Regions from separate parts of the Streptomyces sp. AF1A genome, predicted to be linked through region 3. Evidence: riboswitches for the same ligand, from Rfam matches in the RefSeq annotation. Region 3 holds a riboswitch; each other region holds the start of a gene.
The links. A riboswitch is a leader RNA that binds a small molecule or an ion and turns the genes downstream of it on or off. The one in region 3 is predicted to bind thiamine pyrophosphate.

Region 1 (5,090 bases), on a different contig from region 3:
CGGTCAGCGCCACCGAGTCGTGGTCGCGGATGCGGGCCCCGGGCGCCGGATCGCTGCTGATCACCGTGCCGCGCTTGACGGTGTCGTCGTACTCCCGCTTCACCTTCCCCACGTCGAGCCCGGCCGCCTCCAGCCGGTCCCTGGCCTGCGCCTCGGTCTGCGACAGCAGCGGCGGGACCCGCGTGAACTGCCCGGAGTTGATGTACCAGATCCCGGCGCCCACGCCGAGCACCAGCAGTACGGCGGCGACGACCGCGAGCATCAGCCGGTGGGACCCCCGGGGCGGCACGGGCTCGCTCTGGAACCGCGCGGTGCGGCTGACGCCGTCGCCGGGGGCCTCGTCCTCGTTGACGGGCAGCGGGCGCGGCACCGTCAGTGAGCGCGGGATCACGCTCGTACGGTCCTCGGCGTTGTCGTGCTCCGCCGACCGGGCCTGCGGCGGCAGCGCGTCCAGCTGCTCCTCGGTCAGCGCCCGGCGCGCCACGCGCACCTGGGCGAGCAGGGCCACCGCGTCGTGCGGCCGGATGCCGGGGGTGCGCGCGGTGGCCGACGCGACCACCTCGTCCAGCTCGTACGGCAGCCCCGGCACGAGCGCCGAGGGCGGCGGCACGTCCTCGTGGACGTGCCGGTACAGCACCTGCGCGGGCGAGTCCCCGGCGTGCGGCTTGGCGCCCGTCAGCATCTCGTAGAGGACGACACCGCACGCGTACACGTCGACGCGCGGGTCGGCGACGCCCTGCCCGATCTGCTCGGGCGCCAGGTACGACACGGTCCCGAGCACGGCACCCGTGGTGCTGGTCACCGTGTCCACGGACCGCACGAGCCCGAAGTCGGCGACCTTGACCCGGCCGTCGTCGCCTATCAGCACGTTCTCGGGCTTCATGTCCCGGTGCACGAACCCGGCCCGGTGCGCGGCGCCGAGCGCGGCGAGCACGGGCTCGAGAATGTCCAGTGCGGCCCGCGGCTGCAGCGCACCGCGCTCGCGCAGCACGTCCCGCAGGGTGCACCCGGCGACGTACTCCATCGCCAGGTACACGTACGACCCGTCGGTCCCCTGGTCGAAGACCTGCACCACGTTCGGGTGATCCAGCCGGGCGACGGACTTCGCCTCCCGGATGAACCGCTCGACGAAGGACCCGTCGGCCGCCAGGGTCGGGTGCATCACCTTCAGCGCGAGGACGCGATCCAGGCGGGTGTCCAGGCTCCGGTAGACCGTGGCCATCCCACCGACCGCGATCCGCGCGTCCACGCGGTACCGGCCGTCGAGCACCTGCCCGACGAGGGGGTCCTGAAGGGTCGTATCCACGCAGGGGAGTGTACGAGCACCGACCGACACAGCCCCGGGTGAGACCGCTCCCGGGCCCGTACTGCAGCCGACCTGTGACGCTTCACACGAACAAGGGTGCGATCACCGTTCCGGGAGGCGAGCGGGGGACGGGAACGCGGGCCGCTCGGGATCCAGCCGGGCCATCCCCTCCGTCGGGGAGGACGCCTCCGCGAGATACCTCCGGGGGATCCGCCCGGCCAGCCGGGCCAGCCGGCCGCCCTGCACGGCGTGCTTCATGGCGGTCGCCATCAGCTCCGGCTCCTGCGCCCGCGTCACGGCCGACGCCAGCATCACGCCCGCGCACCCCAGCTCCATCGCCAGGGCGACGTCGGACGCCGTACCGGCCCCGGCGTCGAGGATCACCGGCACGCGCGCGTGCTCGACGATCAGCTGGAAGTTGTGCGGATTGCGGATCCCGAGGCCGGACCCGATCGGCGACCCCAGCGGCATGACCGCCGCGCACCCGACGTCCTCCAGCTTCCGCGCCAGCACCGGGTCGTCATTGGTGTACGGCAGCACTGTGAAGCCGTCGTCGACCAGTGTCTCCGCGGCCTCCAGCAGCTCCACCGGGTCCGGCAGCAGCGTCCGCTCGTCGGCGATGACCTCCAGCTTGACCAGGTCCGTGCCGAGCGCCTCCCTGGCCAGCCGGGCGGTGAGCACGGCCTCCCCGGCGGTGAAGCAGCCCGCCGTGTTCGGCAGCACCCGGATGCCCAGTTTCCGCAGCACCGACAGCACCGAACCGTGCACGGACGGGTCAACCCGCCGCATCGCGACCGTCGTCAGCTCCGTGCCCGAGGCGACCAGCGCCCGCTCCAGCACGTCCAGGCTGGGCGCCCCGCCCGTGCCCATGATCAGCCGGGACCCGAAGGACACCCCGCCGAGGACGAAGGGATCGTCGGCCATGGCTCAGCCTCCCTGGACGGCGGTGAGAACCTCGACCCGGTCGCCCTCGGCCAGCGCCGTGGCCGGCCACTGCGCGCGCGGGACGACGGTCTCGTTGACGGCGGCCGCCACCCCGGAGGGCGCCGCGACCAGTGAACGTACGACGGTGTCGAGCGCGGTGCCCGGGGAGACCTGGCGGCGCTCGCCGTTGACGGAGATGGTGACGGAGGCGGTCATGCGGGCTGCTCCGAGCGGACGGCGCCGAAGCGCTTGGGCGTGAACGGACGGGCTTCATCGGGGAGTTCGCCGGTGACGAGGGCGTGCGCCAGCACGTCCCCGGTGACCGGCGTGAGCAGCACCCCGTTGCGGTGGTGCCCGGTGGCCAGCAGCAGCCCGTCGAGCCCGGACGGGCCGAGCAGCGGCGCGTTGTCGGGGGAGCCGGGGCGCAGCCCGGCGCGGGTCTCGGTGAGCGGCAGCTCGGTGATGCCCGGCACCAGCTCGTGCGCGTCGCGCAGCAGCTCGTACACGCCGCCCGCGGTGACCGTCGTGTCCCAGCCCAGCTCCTCGCTGGTGGCCCCGACGACCAGCTCGCCGTCCTCGCGGGGCACCAGGTAGACCTGGCTGCCGCGGACCACGGCCCGCACGGTCCGGCTCAGGAACGGCGCGAACCGCCGCGGCACGGTCAGCCGCAGCACCTGGCCCTTCACCGGCCGCACCGGCGGCAGCAGCTCGTCCGGCACGCCCGGGAGCCGCCCGCTCAGGCTGCCGGCCGCCAGCACCACCTGCCCGGCGCGCAGCGCGGTGCCGTCCGCGGTGGTGACCCCCGCGGCCCGGTCCCCGACCACGTCCAGCCGCTTTGCCCAGGCCCGGTGGAACGCCACCCCGGCCCGCTCGCACGCGGCCACCAGGGCCGCGGCCAGCCGCCGCGGGTCGATCTGGTGGTCGCCGTCGACGCGCAGCCCGCCGCGCACGCCGGGTGCCAGCATCGGCTCCAGGCGGCGGCACTCCCGCCCCGACAGCCACTCCGATGCGAGGCCCGAGCGCTGCTGCAGGGCGTGCAGCTCCCGGAGGTGGGCGCGGTCGTCGGCGTCCAGCGCGACCGCGAGCGTGCCGCAGCGGCGGTAGCCGAGGCCGTGGCCGGTCAGCTCGGTCAGCTCGGCCGCGAAACCGGGGTAGCGGCGGGCCGACTCCAGGTTGAGGGCGAGCAGGGTCTCCTCGCCGTAGTGCAGTTCGGTGACCGCGGCCAGCATCCCGGCCGCGACCTGCGCGGCCCCGCCCCCTGGCGCGGGGTCGACCACGGCCGTCGCGAGCCCGCGCTGCGCGGCGCGCCAGGCCGTGACCAGGCCGATGATCCCGCCCCCGATGACGAGGACGTCGGACGTACGTGACGACATGGGCGTCCAGCCCCTCCCTTCGCCGGCATGACCCGGATCAGGTTCGTACGGTCGGAGGCCGCCAGCCTCCCTCTCAGCCCGGTGCGTCCGGGCTCCCGCGAGTGCTTGTACGGGGGTTACCCTAGCCCGCCGTACTCGTCACCCGTAAGGAGCCCTCCGCCGTGGCCCGCTCGCTGGACGGACTGATCCTCGCCCCCGTCTCGGACCAAGCGCCAGGTCAGGTGGGTACCCGGACCCGGTTCGCGTACCACGAGAAGGACGGCGAGGTGTGGGCCGAGTACGCCGGTGGCGACGTCGTGCGCGGCCATCTGGTGGGCACCCGCGAGGGGGACCGGGTGGACTTCCGGTACGTGCAGCTCAGGACCGACGGGAGGACCGCCTCCGGGCACTGCGTGTCCACGGTCGTGGAGCTGCCCGACGGGCGGGTGCGGCTCGAGGAGACCTGGGAGTGGGAGTCGCAGCCGGGCTCCGGCACGAGCGTTGTGGAAGAGGTCACCGCACCCGCCCGCTGACTGACAGTTCGTCAGTTGTTTATCGTGATCGGATGAGGGAGCAGACAGCGCACGAGGGCACGTCCCCGGTGCGGCGCGTGGTCGTCGTCGGTGCGGGCATGGCCGGGGTGCAGACCGCGGTCGCCCTGCGGGAGCAGGGCTTCAAGGGCGGCGTGACCGTCATCGGCGCCGAGCCGCACCAGCCGTACGACCGCCCGCCGCTGTCGAAGGCCGTGCTGCTCGGCAAGGCCGAGGACTCCGCCTTCGACGTGGACTTCGACTCGCTGGGCGTCGACCTCCGGCTCGGCTGCGAGGCGCAGGGCGTGCGGCCCGCCGAGCACGAGCTGGACACCGAGGCGGGGCCGGTCCCGTACGACGTCCTGGTCCTCGCCACCGGCGCCGAGCCGATCACGCTGCCCGGCACCGAGGGCGTGCCCGGGGTGCACCTGCTGCGCACCCTGGACGACGCCGAACGGCTGCGGCCGGTGCTGAGCCGGCAGCACGACATCGTGGTCGTCGGCGCGGGCTGGATCGGCGCCGAGTTCGCCACCGCCGCCCGGGAGGCGGGGTGCGCGGTGACCGTCGTGGAGGCCGCCGACCGGCCGCTCCCCGGTTCCCTGCCCGCCGAGGTCGCCGCCCCGATGGCCGCCTGGTACGCCGACGCGGGCGCCGAACTGCGCACCCACGCGCGCGTGGAGCGCGTCGAGCCCGGCGCGGTCGTCCTCGCCGACGGCACGCGGCTGCCCGCGGGCGCGGTCGTCGTCGGCATCGGCGCCCGCCCCGCCACCGCGTGGCTGGCCGGCTCCGGCATCGAACTGGGCGCGCGCGGCGAGATCGTCGCGGACGCCCACCTGCGGGCCTCCGTGCCGGACGTGTACGCCGTCGGCGACTGCGCGTCCTTCCCCTCGGCGCGCTACGACGAGCGGCTGCTCGTCCACCACTGGGACAACGCCCTGCAGGGCCCGCGCACGGTCGCCGCGCACATCCTCGGCGAGA
Region 2 (5,090 bases), on a different contig from region 3:
TGTGCGCGCCCTGCGGCGATCCGTCGGGCACCGGCAGCTTGCCCCACGGGCTGTCCGCCGCCGTCCCGGCGACCGTCGCCGGAACCACGTTGTCGAAGCCGAGGAAACGGGCCACGAACGCGTCGGCGGGCCGCTGCCAGACCTCCAGGGGCGTCCCGGACTGCGCGATCCGCCCGTCCCGCATCACCACCACCCGGTCGGCCAGCGCGAACGCCTCGCCCTGGTCATGGGTGACGGCCAGCACGGTCGTACCCAACCGGCCGAACAGCTCGCGCAGTTCGACCACCAGGCGCTCGCGCAGGGAGCGGTCGAGCTGACCCAGCGGCTCGTCCAGCATGAGCAGCCGGGGCCGGGGGGCGAGGGCGCGGGCGAGGGCCACCCGCTGCTGCTCGCCGCCGGACAGGGACGCCACGGCCCGCCGGGCCGCCCCGGGCAGCCCGACGAGTTGCAGCAACTGCCCGACCTCGGCGTCCCGTTCGGCCCTGGCCGTGCCGTGCATCCGCAGCCCGAACGCCACGTTGGCGCCGACGTCCCGCTGCGGAAAGAGCTGGTGGTCCTGGAACATCAGGCCGACGCCCCGCTGGTGCGCGGGCACGCCCGCCTGGTCGCGCCCGCCGAGCAGCACCCGACCGGAGTCGAGGGGCTGCAGGCCCGCCACCGCCCGCAGCAGCGTCGACTTCCCGCTGCCGCTGGGCCCGAGCACGCACACCACCTCGTGCTCGGCGACCTCCAGGCCGACCGCGTCCAGCACGGTCCGGCCGCCGAGGCGCACGGTCGCGGCGTCAAGGCTCAGCAGCATCAGAACTCCCCCGTCCGGTCGGTGCGCAGTCGCTCCAGAAGCAGCAGCGCGGCGGCGCACACCACCATCAGAATCGTCGAAAGGGCCATCGCCTGGCCGTAGTTGAGGTCTCCGGGGCGGCTGAGCAGCCGGGCCACGGCGACCGGGAGCGTCGGGTTGTCGGGCCGGGCGATGAACACCGTCGCCCCGAACTCACCCAGCGAGACGGCGAACGCGAACCCGGCCGCGACCAGCAGCGCCCGCCGCACCAGCGGCAGGTCCACCTCCCGCCACGCCCGCCAGGGCGAGGCCCCGAGCACGGCCGCCGCCTCCCTGAGCCGTCCGTCCACCGCGCGCAGCACCGGCAGCATGGTCCGTACGACGAAGGGGGCGCCGACCAGGGCCTGGGCGAGCGGCACCAGGATCCAGGACTGGCGCAGGTCAAGCGGCGGCCTGTCGAGGGCGATGAGGAAGCCGAAACCGACGGTCACGGCGGACACGCCGAGCGGCAGCATCAGCAGCGCGTCGAAGCCCCGCACCAGCCGCCCGGCGCCCCGGCGGGCCAGCGCGGCGGCGGCGAGACCTCCGATCAGCACCGCGATGGCGGTGGCGGCGACCGCGTACTGCAGCGAGGTCCACACCGCGTGCACGGGTGCGACCAGGAAGGTGCCGCCGTCGGAGTCCGCCAGCGCCCGGTAGTAGCCGAGGCCGGGCGCGTCCAGGGAGCGCCGGACGAGGACGGCGAGCGGCAGCACCAGCAGCAGTGCGACGGTGCCGAGGACGCCGGCGAGCAGCGCCCACTGCCCGGCGCCGCGCGGACGCCGGGCGGTGACGTTCGGGGCGACGAGGCGCAGGGCGGTCTCCCGGCGCCGTACCGTCCACGCGTGCACGGCGAGGACGGCGCCGACCGCGACGAACTGGACGAGGGTGAGGACGGCGGCCGTGGGCAGGTCGAAGACCTCCGAGGTCTGCCGGTAGATCTCCACTTCGATGGTGGAGAACGTGGGCCCGCCGAGGATCTGGACGACGCCGAAGGAGGTGAAGGTGAACAGGAACACCATCAGCGCGGCGGCGGCCACGGCGGGCGCCAGGGCCGGGAGGGTGACCTTCCGCCACGCCTGGAGGGGCGATGCGCCCAGCATGCGCGCGGCCTCCTCCTGCCGGGGGTCGAGCTGGGCCCACAGCCCGCCCACCGTCCGCACGACGACGGCGTAGTTGAAGAAGACATGGGCCAGCAGGATGGCCCACACCGTGGTGTCCAGCCGTACGCCCCACAGCCGGTCGAGCAGCCCGCCGTGCCCGACCAGCGCGAGGAACGCGCTGCCGGCGACGACGGTCGGCAGCACGAACGGCACGGTGACGACGGCGCGCAGCACCTGCTTGCCCGGGAAGTCGAGCCGGGCGAAGACGTGGGCGGCGGGCAGGGCGAGCAGCAGGGTCAGCGCGGTGGAGGCGAGCGCCTGCCAGGTGGTGAACCACAGCACGTGCCGGATGTCCGGCTGCGTGAGCACGTCCGCGATCCGCCCGGGATGCCAGGCGCCGTCGGTCTTCAGCCCGCGGGCCACGATCGCGGCCACCGGCCAGGCGAAGAACACGGCGAAGAACGCGACGGGCAGGGCCAGCAGCCCGAGCCGCGTCGCGCTCCCGCGCATGTCCCGTCGGCGGGGAGCTACTTCAGTACGAGCGAGGTCCACGTCTTGACCCACTGATCACGGTTGGCGGCGATCTTGTCGGGGGCCATGGTCTCGGGGTGCTGGGCGGCCGGGCCGTACTTGGTGAAGTCGGCGGGCACGGCGGCCCCCTTCACCACCGGGTAGACGAACATCTTGAGCGGCATGTCCTCCTGGAACTCCTTGGTCAGCAGGAAGTCGATGAAGGCCTTGGCGCCCTTGGGGTTCTTCGCGTTGCTCAGCACCCCGGCGAACTCGATCTGCCGGAAGCAGGTGCCGGTGGCCACGCCGGTCGGGGCGGTGCTGGGCCGCTTCTTGGCGTAGATCACCTCGGCGGGCGGGGAGGAGGCGTACGACACGACCAGCGGCCGGTCGCCACCGGCCTTCTTCCCCTCCGACGAGCCGGAGAACTCCTGGTAGTAGGCCTGGTCCCAGCCGTCGACGACCTTCACGCCGTTGGCCTTCAGCTTCTTCCAGTAGTCCTGCCAGCTGTTGTCGCCGAACTGCGCGGCGCTGCCGAGCAGGAAGCCGAGGCCGGGCGAGGAGGTGGCCGCGTTCTCGGTGACGAGCAGGTTCTTGTACTCGGGCCTGGCCAGGTCGGCGAAGGACTGCGGCGGGGCGAGACGGTGGTCGGCGAAGTACTTCTTGTCGTAGTTGACGCATATGTCGCCGTAGTCGATCGGCGTGACCCGGTGCCTGTCCTTGTCGAGTTGGTACTGGGCGCCGACCGTGCCGAGTCCCTTGGCGGTGTACGGCTGGAACAGCCCGTTGTCGAGGGCCCGGGACAGCAGCGTGTTGTCGACGCCGAAGAAGACGTCGCCCTGGGGGTTGTCCTTGGTCAGGATGGCCTTGTTGACGGCCTGTCCCGCGTCGCCGTCCCGCAGGTTTCTGACCTTGTACCCGGACTGCCTCTCGAAGTCCTTGATGACGCTCTTGGAGGCGGCCCACGAGTCGTGGCTGACGAGGGTCACGGTCTTGGAGTCGCCGGAGGCGTGGCTGCCGGACGATCCGCATGCGGCGAGGGTGACCATGCCCAGGGCGACGGCCACGGCCGCCAGCCGCCTTGTGGTGATGCTCAACGAAGTCCTCCTGGGGTTGGCCAGGAAGAGACGCGGCCCTGCCCGGGCTCCCGCGCGGGAGCCCGGGCAGGGCGCAACAGCTCGAGTGATGACCGAACTTCCTACCCAGAATGACCTGGGCGAGGTTCAGAGGGTCTGCGGCCCGGTTGCCGCACTCTCAGCGCTGTGGCGCTCCCCTGTCGGAATATGGAGTTGTATGGACGTCGTCAGATTACCGCTCGGTGGCCGCCAGCTGACCACAGGCCCCGTCGATCTCCTGGCCCCGGGTGTCCCGGATGGTGACCGGTACCCCGTGCGCCTCGATGGCCGCCACGAAGGCCTTCTCGTCCTCGGGCCGTGAGGCGGTCCACCGGGAGCCCGGAGTCGGGTTCAGCGGGATGAGGTTGACGTGCACGGGCTTGCCCCTGAGCAGCCGGCCGAGCCGGTCGCCGCGCCATGCCTGGTCGTTGATGTCCCGGATCATGGCGTACTCGATGGACAGCCGGCGCCCGGACTTCGCGGCGTACTCGAACCCGGCGTCCAGCACCTCGCGCACCTTCCAGCGGGTGTTGACGGGGACGAGGGTGTCGCGCAGCTCGTCGTCGGGGGCGTGCAGGGAGATCGCGAGCCGGCACTTGAAGCCCTCGTCGGCGAACCGGTGGATGGCGGGCACCAGGCCGACGGTCGAGACGGTGATCCCGCGCTGCGAGAGCCCGAGCCCGTCCGGCGCCGGGTCGGTCAGCGCACGGATGGCCCCCACGACCCGCTTGTAGTTGGCCAGCGGCTCACCCATGCCCATGAAGACGATGTTGGACAGCCGGGCCGGCCCGCCGGGCACCTCCCCGTCCCGCAGCGCCCGCATCCCGTCGACGATCTGGTGGACGATCTCCGCGGTGGACAGGTTCCGGTCCAGTCCCGCCTGCCCGGTGGCGCAGAACGGACAGTTCATCCCACACCCGGCCTGTGAGCTGATGCACATGGTCACCCGGTCCGGGTAGCGCATCAGCACGGACTCGACGAGTGTCCCGTCGAACAGCCGCCACAGCGTCTTGCGGGTCGTCCCCTGGTCGGTCGACAGATGCCGGACGACCGTCATGAGCTCGGGGAGCAGCGCCTCGCGCAGCTTCTCCCGGGAGCCGGCCGGGATGTCGGTCCAGTGCTCCGGTCCGTGCGCGTACCGCGCGAAGTAGTGCTGCGAGAGCTGCTTGGCACGGAACGGCTTCTCACCGATCTCGGCCACCGCGTCCTTGCGCTCGGCAGGCGTGAGATCGGCAAGATGCCGCGGCGGCTTCTTGGCTCCGCGCGGCGCGACGAAAGTGAGTTCTCCGGGCTTGGGCATGGTGGTACCAGTGTCGCAGATCCAATCGGGTGACCTGGGGCCGCCGGTCCGGACGACTGTCGTCGGCGGTGGGCGTCAGGGTTGCTCAGCCGGCCCTCGTCATCGGTCACGGACCGGCGCTACGGCGAGGGGCGTGTCGGTACGCTGCTGGATGGTGCCGGCTTGTCGAGACCTGCGACGGCCTGATGTCGGCGGGGGCGCCGCATGTGCTCAGGTGGCCGAGCGCCAGTGGGGGATGCTCTCGA
Region 3 (5,090 bases):
TCCGTTCGGCCGCTGCCACGCCCGGACCTTGCGATGCCTTCGGGACGGGGTCTTTACCGGAGGCAGCTCCCCCGTGAGTTCCACCAGGGCTTCACGGTGCGTCTTCGGTTTCGGGCCGACGAGGTGATCCTCGTGACGTGCGGCCGGGATCCTCGGTTGCTGCTCGATGGCGTCCCGAAGCATGTAGGCCAGCTCTTCCGCCGGGTCCCAGCCCGATTCCGGCGGGATCAGAGGGCCGGAGTCCTCGCCCGAAGAGTGCTGCCACCCCTCGCCGTCCCAGGAACCTTCGGCCCGCTCGGCGGGGAAATCCGGGTAATAGCCCGTTTGCTCATACTGCATGACGGATGTCATTTCGCCGGTGAAACGCGGAGTCGGAAGTCCACGCCTCCCAACGTTGCGAAACGTCCCTCTCGAGGGAACTCATCACGTACATGAATTCATGAAGGATGTCCTCGGTCGCCTCGAGCGTGACCGGGAGGCCCCCCTTCATGAGAACCCCCTTGGCGGCATCCGCTCTGACGGACGCAGGCAAGTACGTATAGGAACCCAGACGCACGGGTCGTCCAGCCGTGGCGGAGGACCGCTCCGGAATGGATTCGGCTGCCTGCCCCTTCGTTGCCTTCATCACGTTGCAACTAACGCTGTGGTGCAGTTATGGATGTGCGGCGAACGAGTGAAGGATTAGCCGGACAAACACCTTGTTCAGGAATCGGTCGGGCCTACATGCAGCACGTATGAGGAATGGGCGAAATGCGCGACCCCTGCCGCGGCCGAGGACGAGGCGGTCCGCGCACCGACCAGCCTCGGGCTGTTCGGCAGCGCGAGACCGCCCCTGGTGCGCCTCAGTCCGCGATCGGCAGGTAGACCCGGTTGCCCGCCTCGGCGAACTCCCTCGACTTCTGGAGCATCCCCTCGGCGATCTCCTCCGCCGACGCTCCCTCAGCCGCGTCACCACCGAACCGCTCCGTGATGCTGTGGCTGATCTTCATACTGCAGAACTTCGGTCCGCACATGGAGCAGAAGTGGGCCGTCTTGGCGGGCTCGGCCGGCAGGGTCTCGTCGTGGAACTCCCGTGCCGTGTCCGGGTCCAGAGCGAGGTTGAACTGGTCCTCCCACCGGAACTCGAAGCGGGCGTCGGACAGGGCGTCGTCCCACTCCTGTGCGCCCGGGTGCCCCTTGGCGAGGTCGGCCGCATGAGCAGCGATCTTGTAGGTGATGACGCCGGTCTTGACGTCGTCCCGGTTGGGCAGGCCCAGGTGCTCCTTGGGCGTGACGTAGCAGAGCATCGCCGTGCCCCACCAGGCGATCATCGCGGCGCCGATGCCGGAGGTGATGTGGTCGTACGCCGGCGCGACATCCGTGGTCAGCGGGCCGAGCGTATAGAACGGAGCCTCATCGCAGATCTCCTGCTGAAGGTCGATGTTCTCCTTGATCTTGTGCATCGGGACGTGACCGGGGCCCTCGATCATCGTCTGTACGTGGAAACGCCTGGCGATCCGGTTGAGTTCCCCGAGCGTCCGCAACTCCGCGAACTGCGCCTCGTCGTTGGCGTCCGCGATCGAGCCGGGGCGCAGACCGTCGCCCAGCGAGTACGTGACGTCGTAGGCGGCGAGGATCTCGCACAGCTCCTCGAAGTTCTCGTACAGGAACGACTCCTTGTGGTGCGCCAGGCACCACGCGGCCATGATCGAGCCGCCACGCGAGACGATGCCGGTCTTGCGGTTCGCCGTGAGCGGGACGAACGGCAGGCGCACGCCCGCGTGGACCGTCATGTAGTCCACGCCCTGCTCGGCCTGCTCGATGACGGTGTCCTTGTAGATCTCCCACGTCAGTTCCTCGGCCTTGCCGTCGACCTTCTCCAGGGCCTGGTAGAGCGGCACGGTGCCGATGGGGACGGGGGAGTTGCGCAGCACCCACTCGCGGGTGGTGTGGATGTTGCGGCCGGTGGACAGGTCCATGACCGTGTCGGCGCCCCAGCGGGTCGCCCAGGTCATCTTCTCGACCTCCTCCTCGATGGAGGACGTCACCGCGGAATTGCCGATGTTGGCGTTGACCTTCACCAGGAACCGCTTGCCGATGATCATCGGCTCGATCTCCGGGTGGTTGACGTTGGCGGGCAGCACCGCCCGACCCGCCGCGATCTCCTCGCGGACCACCTCGGGGGAAACGTTCTCCCGGATGGCCACGAACTCCATCTCGGGAGTGATCTCGCCCCGGCGCGCGTACGCGAGCTGCGTGACGGCCTGGCCGCCCCGGCCCCGCCGCGGCTGGCGCGGGCGTCCCGGGAAGACCGCGTCGAGGTTGCGCAGTCCCCCGCGCGGCGAGGTGTGCTTGATGCCGTCGTCCTCGGGACGGACGGGACGGCCCGCGTACTCCTCGGTGTCGCCGCGGGCGATGACCCAGTTCTCCCGCAGCGGCGGCAGGCCCCTGCGGACGTCGGTGTCGACGAGTGGATCGGTGTACGGGCCCGACGTGTCGTACAGCGTGACCGACTGCCCGTTGGTGAGGTGCACCTGACGGACCGGCACACGCACGTCGGGGCGTGAGCCCTCGACGTACGCCTTGTGCCAGCCGATGGACTTCCCGGCCTCCCGCGACGTGTCGTCCTGAACGGAGGCAGGTGTGCGTGCGTCCTTGTTGGTCATGAGACCTACTCCCTACGCCGGCATTACCCGGTAACAGGTTCGGCGGTCGACGCAGCGGTTTCCGTCTGCCGACGCTTCCCGCGGAACATCCCGTGTTCCACGTGAAACATCACATGTACGGAGGTCAGCGCCCTCTCAGCCCGGTGCTCCGAGCTCCCGCGTGTGCAAAGGTGCTCCCACGCTAGCGTCATATACAGCGCGGTGAACAGTGGGCCTCCGCCCTTCTTGCCAGGATCGAGCGTGCCCGGGATGGAGCAGTACCCGTATCAACCGCCCGAGCCTCGCCGCCGAGACGGCTCGGGACAGGAGGGCGGATACGCGCCCACGACGGCCGTGCGGCCGTCCCCGGCCAGCCCCGGGGACACCCTCAGGCGGTCCCGGCCGACCACGACGCGAGATCGTGCGCACGCTGGCCGGCTCCTTCGGCCTGGTCGCCTCGGTCGCGGTCACGACCGCGCTCGCCGCGCTGGTGGTGGCGGCCGACCGGCCCGGACGCGCCGGCGCCGGCCGGTGCACAGTCCCCGCCGGCACGCGGCGGCCGGGGCGACGCCGGAAGCGGTGAGGCCGGGGCCGCCCGCAAGCACCGATTCCTGGACTTCCGGTTCCCCGCGCAGAAGCGTTCCTGCACAGTTCCGTACGGCACGGCACAGCGTCCGTCGCCCGGACCGCGACCGCTCAGCCGGCGCTCTGCTCCTCGGCGAGGATGCGGTCCAGGGCTTCCTCGAGATGGGCGTCGAAATCGGCCAGGGCGCCTTCCTGGCCGAGCGGCACCAGCTTGTCCGTACGATCGAGGAAGGCCACGAGCGGCGGCGTCGACGAGCGGAACAGGGCGTAATCGCTGCCGACCTGAAGCCGGATCAGCACCTCACCCAGCACCTCGGTATCGACCGGTGCGATGCGCACATCCCCCTCCCCGCACGGGCGCCCGACCCCGTCGATGAGCAGTTCGCGCCCGAAGACCCAGGTGACCGGGGCGTCACCGGGCAGATGGAAGGTGAGCCGCACGGCATAGGGATCACCTGTCTCGTAGCGCAGCTCCACCGGAATGCGGAAGGAGAGCTCCTCCGAGACGAGAAAGCTCATCATGACCTCTGCCTGTACGGACTCTCGCATCGCCTACCCCGTCGTATGACGTCGACTGGCCGGGACTGATCCCTATGACCGTGGGTCAAATCTTGCTGAACGTACACAGCAGATCACAAGGAGTGAGTTTTCAGATACTGATAGAGAGCGTCAGGGAGCCGATGTGGCGCCCGATCTCCGCCTGCAACCGGTGGGCCGCGGGCAACAGCCGGTCGGCCTGGTGGGCGGGCAGCGAAATGGCCACGGTGGCCGCGGTGGTGCCGACCGTGATCGGAACGGCTGCGCAGACCGTGCCGAGCGCGTACTCCTGACGTTCCACCACCGGCTCCATGCGCCGTGTCCGCGCCAGCCGCCGCAGCAGGGCGTCGTTGTCCCGCACGGTGTACGGCGTGATGGCCTGCACGGGGTGGCGGGCGAGATGGTCGCGCCGGGCGTCCTCGTCCAGCTGGGAGAGCAGGCACTGGCCGATGGCGTGCGCGTGACCGGTCTCCCGGAAGCCGGCCCACTCCTCGACCGCCGGGGCCTCGCGGGAGTCGGAGACGCACAGGACCTCGATCTCCCCGTCGCGGTACGCCGCGTAGTACATCGGGACACCGATGGAATCACGCCAGTGCGCGAGCGTGTCCGCCACCGTGCTGCGACGTTTCTGCTGTGCCCCGCTGCTGCCCAGTCGCTCGGCGGCCTCACCGAGGAAGAACAGCCCTTTCTCACGGCGCAGATAGCCCTCGTGCACCAGCGTGCGCAGCAGGTGGTACGCCGTGGGCAGGGCCAGGCCGGTCTCGCGGGCGAGTTGTTTGGCGGGAGCGCCGTACGGACGGGCGGCGACGGTCTCCAGCAGGCGCATGGCGCGCTGCACGGAGCCGATGAGGGTCACGGCGGCCGACGACCCCGCGGCGCCGGGGTGCGGTCGGCCCGGGACGGTCACGGTGGGCGCCCGCTGGGCGGGGGGTGCGCAGGGACGAGGCAGGCTGGGAGGTGCGTGGGGTTCTGCGGGTGCGGTGTCGACCGTGGCCAAGGGGTACTCCCGAAGCGCGAGGGGCAGCCCGTGCGGGGGCAAAGAGCACGGAGGGGGTCTGCGCCTCCCACGGGGCGGGACCCGTGGGGGGTTCCGGACTCTAACCGCCCGCCACCGCGTGCAGACGGCCCCGCGGGGAAACTTCCCTCCCCCGAGGGAACCGGTGGCCCCTCACCGGTGACCGGCTCCCGCGATGCTCACCAGTCGCCGCGCGACGAGGAACTCGACATGAACTTGCGCACGATGTAGATCAGTCCGCCGACCAGGGCCACGAAGACCAGCGCCTTGAACAGCAGGCCGATCACGAACCCGATCACCGTCGCTATCAGGCCGCCGAACACGACCAG

Region 1: another riboswitch for thiamine pyrophosphate. It lies ahead of thiO (glycine oxidase ThiO); the one in region 3 lies ahead of thiC (phosphomethylpyrimidine synthase ThiC).
Region 2: another riboswitch for thiamine pyrophosphate. It lies ahead of ACLU3S_RS29485 (thiamine ABC transporter substrate binding subunit); the one in region 3 lies ahead of thiC (phosphomethylpyrimidine synthase ThiC).

Annotation. Positions count from the first base shown of each region.
Region 1 covers NZ_JBLEBI010000087.1:8,967-14,056, forward strand. The annotation lists gene pknB (Stk1 family PASTA domain-containing Ser/Thr kinase) at 1-1,306, opposite strand, end outside; gene ACLU3S_RS22160 (thiazole synthase) at 1,409-2,230, opposite strand; gene thiS (sulfur carrier protein ThiS) at 2,234-2,446, opposite strand; gene thiO (glycine oxidase ThiO) at 2,443-3,603, opposite strand; TPP riboswitch at 3,601-3,712, opposite strand; gene ACLU3S_RS22175 (hypothetical protein) at 3,765-4,115, shown strand; gene ACLU3S_RS22180 (NAD(P)/FAD-dependent oxidoreductase) at 4,148-5,090, shown strand, end outside.
Region 2 covers NZ_JBLEBI010000160.1:7,281-12,370, reverse strand. The annotation lists gene ACLU3S_RS29495 (ABC transporter ATP-binding protein) at 1-799, opposite strand, end outside; gene ACLU3S_RS29490 (ABC transporter permease) at 799-2,430, opposite strand; gene ACLU3S_RS29485 (thiamine ABC transporter substrate binding subunit) at 2,448-3,479, opposite strand; TPP riboswitch at 3,608-3,715, opposite strand; gene rlmN (23S rRNA (adenine(2503)-C(2))-methyltransferase RlmN) at 3,739-4,845, opposite strand; gene ACLU3S_RS29475 (hypothetical protein) at 5,056-5,090, opposite strand, start outside.
Region 3 covers NZ_JBLEBI010000008.1:32,269-37,358, forward strand. The annotation lists gene ACLU3S_RS04400 (DUF2637 domain-containing protein) at 1-339, opposite strand, end outside; gene thiC (phosphomethylpyrimidine synthase ThiC) at 843-2,645, opposite strand; TPP riboswitch at 2,638-2,815, opposite strand; gene ACLU3S_RS04410 (hypothetical protein) at 3,046-3,207, shown strand; gene ACLU3S_RS04415 (SsgA family sporulation/cell division regulator) at 3,321-3,758, opposite strand; gene ACLU3S_RS04420 (IclR family transcriptional regulator) at 3,859-4,743, opposite strand; gene ACLU3S_RS04425 (DUF5326 family protein) at 4,941-5,090, opposite strand, start outside.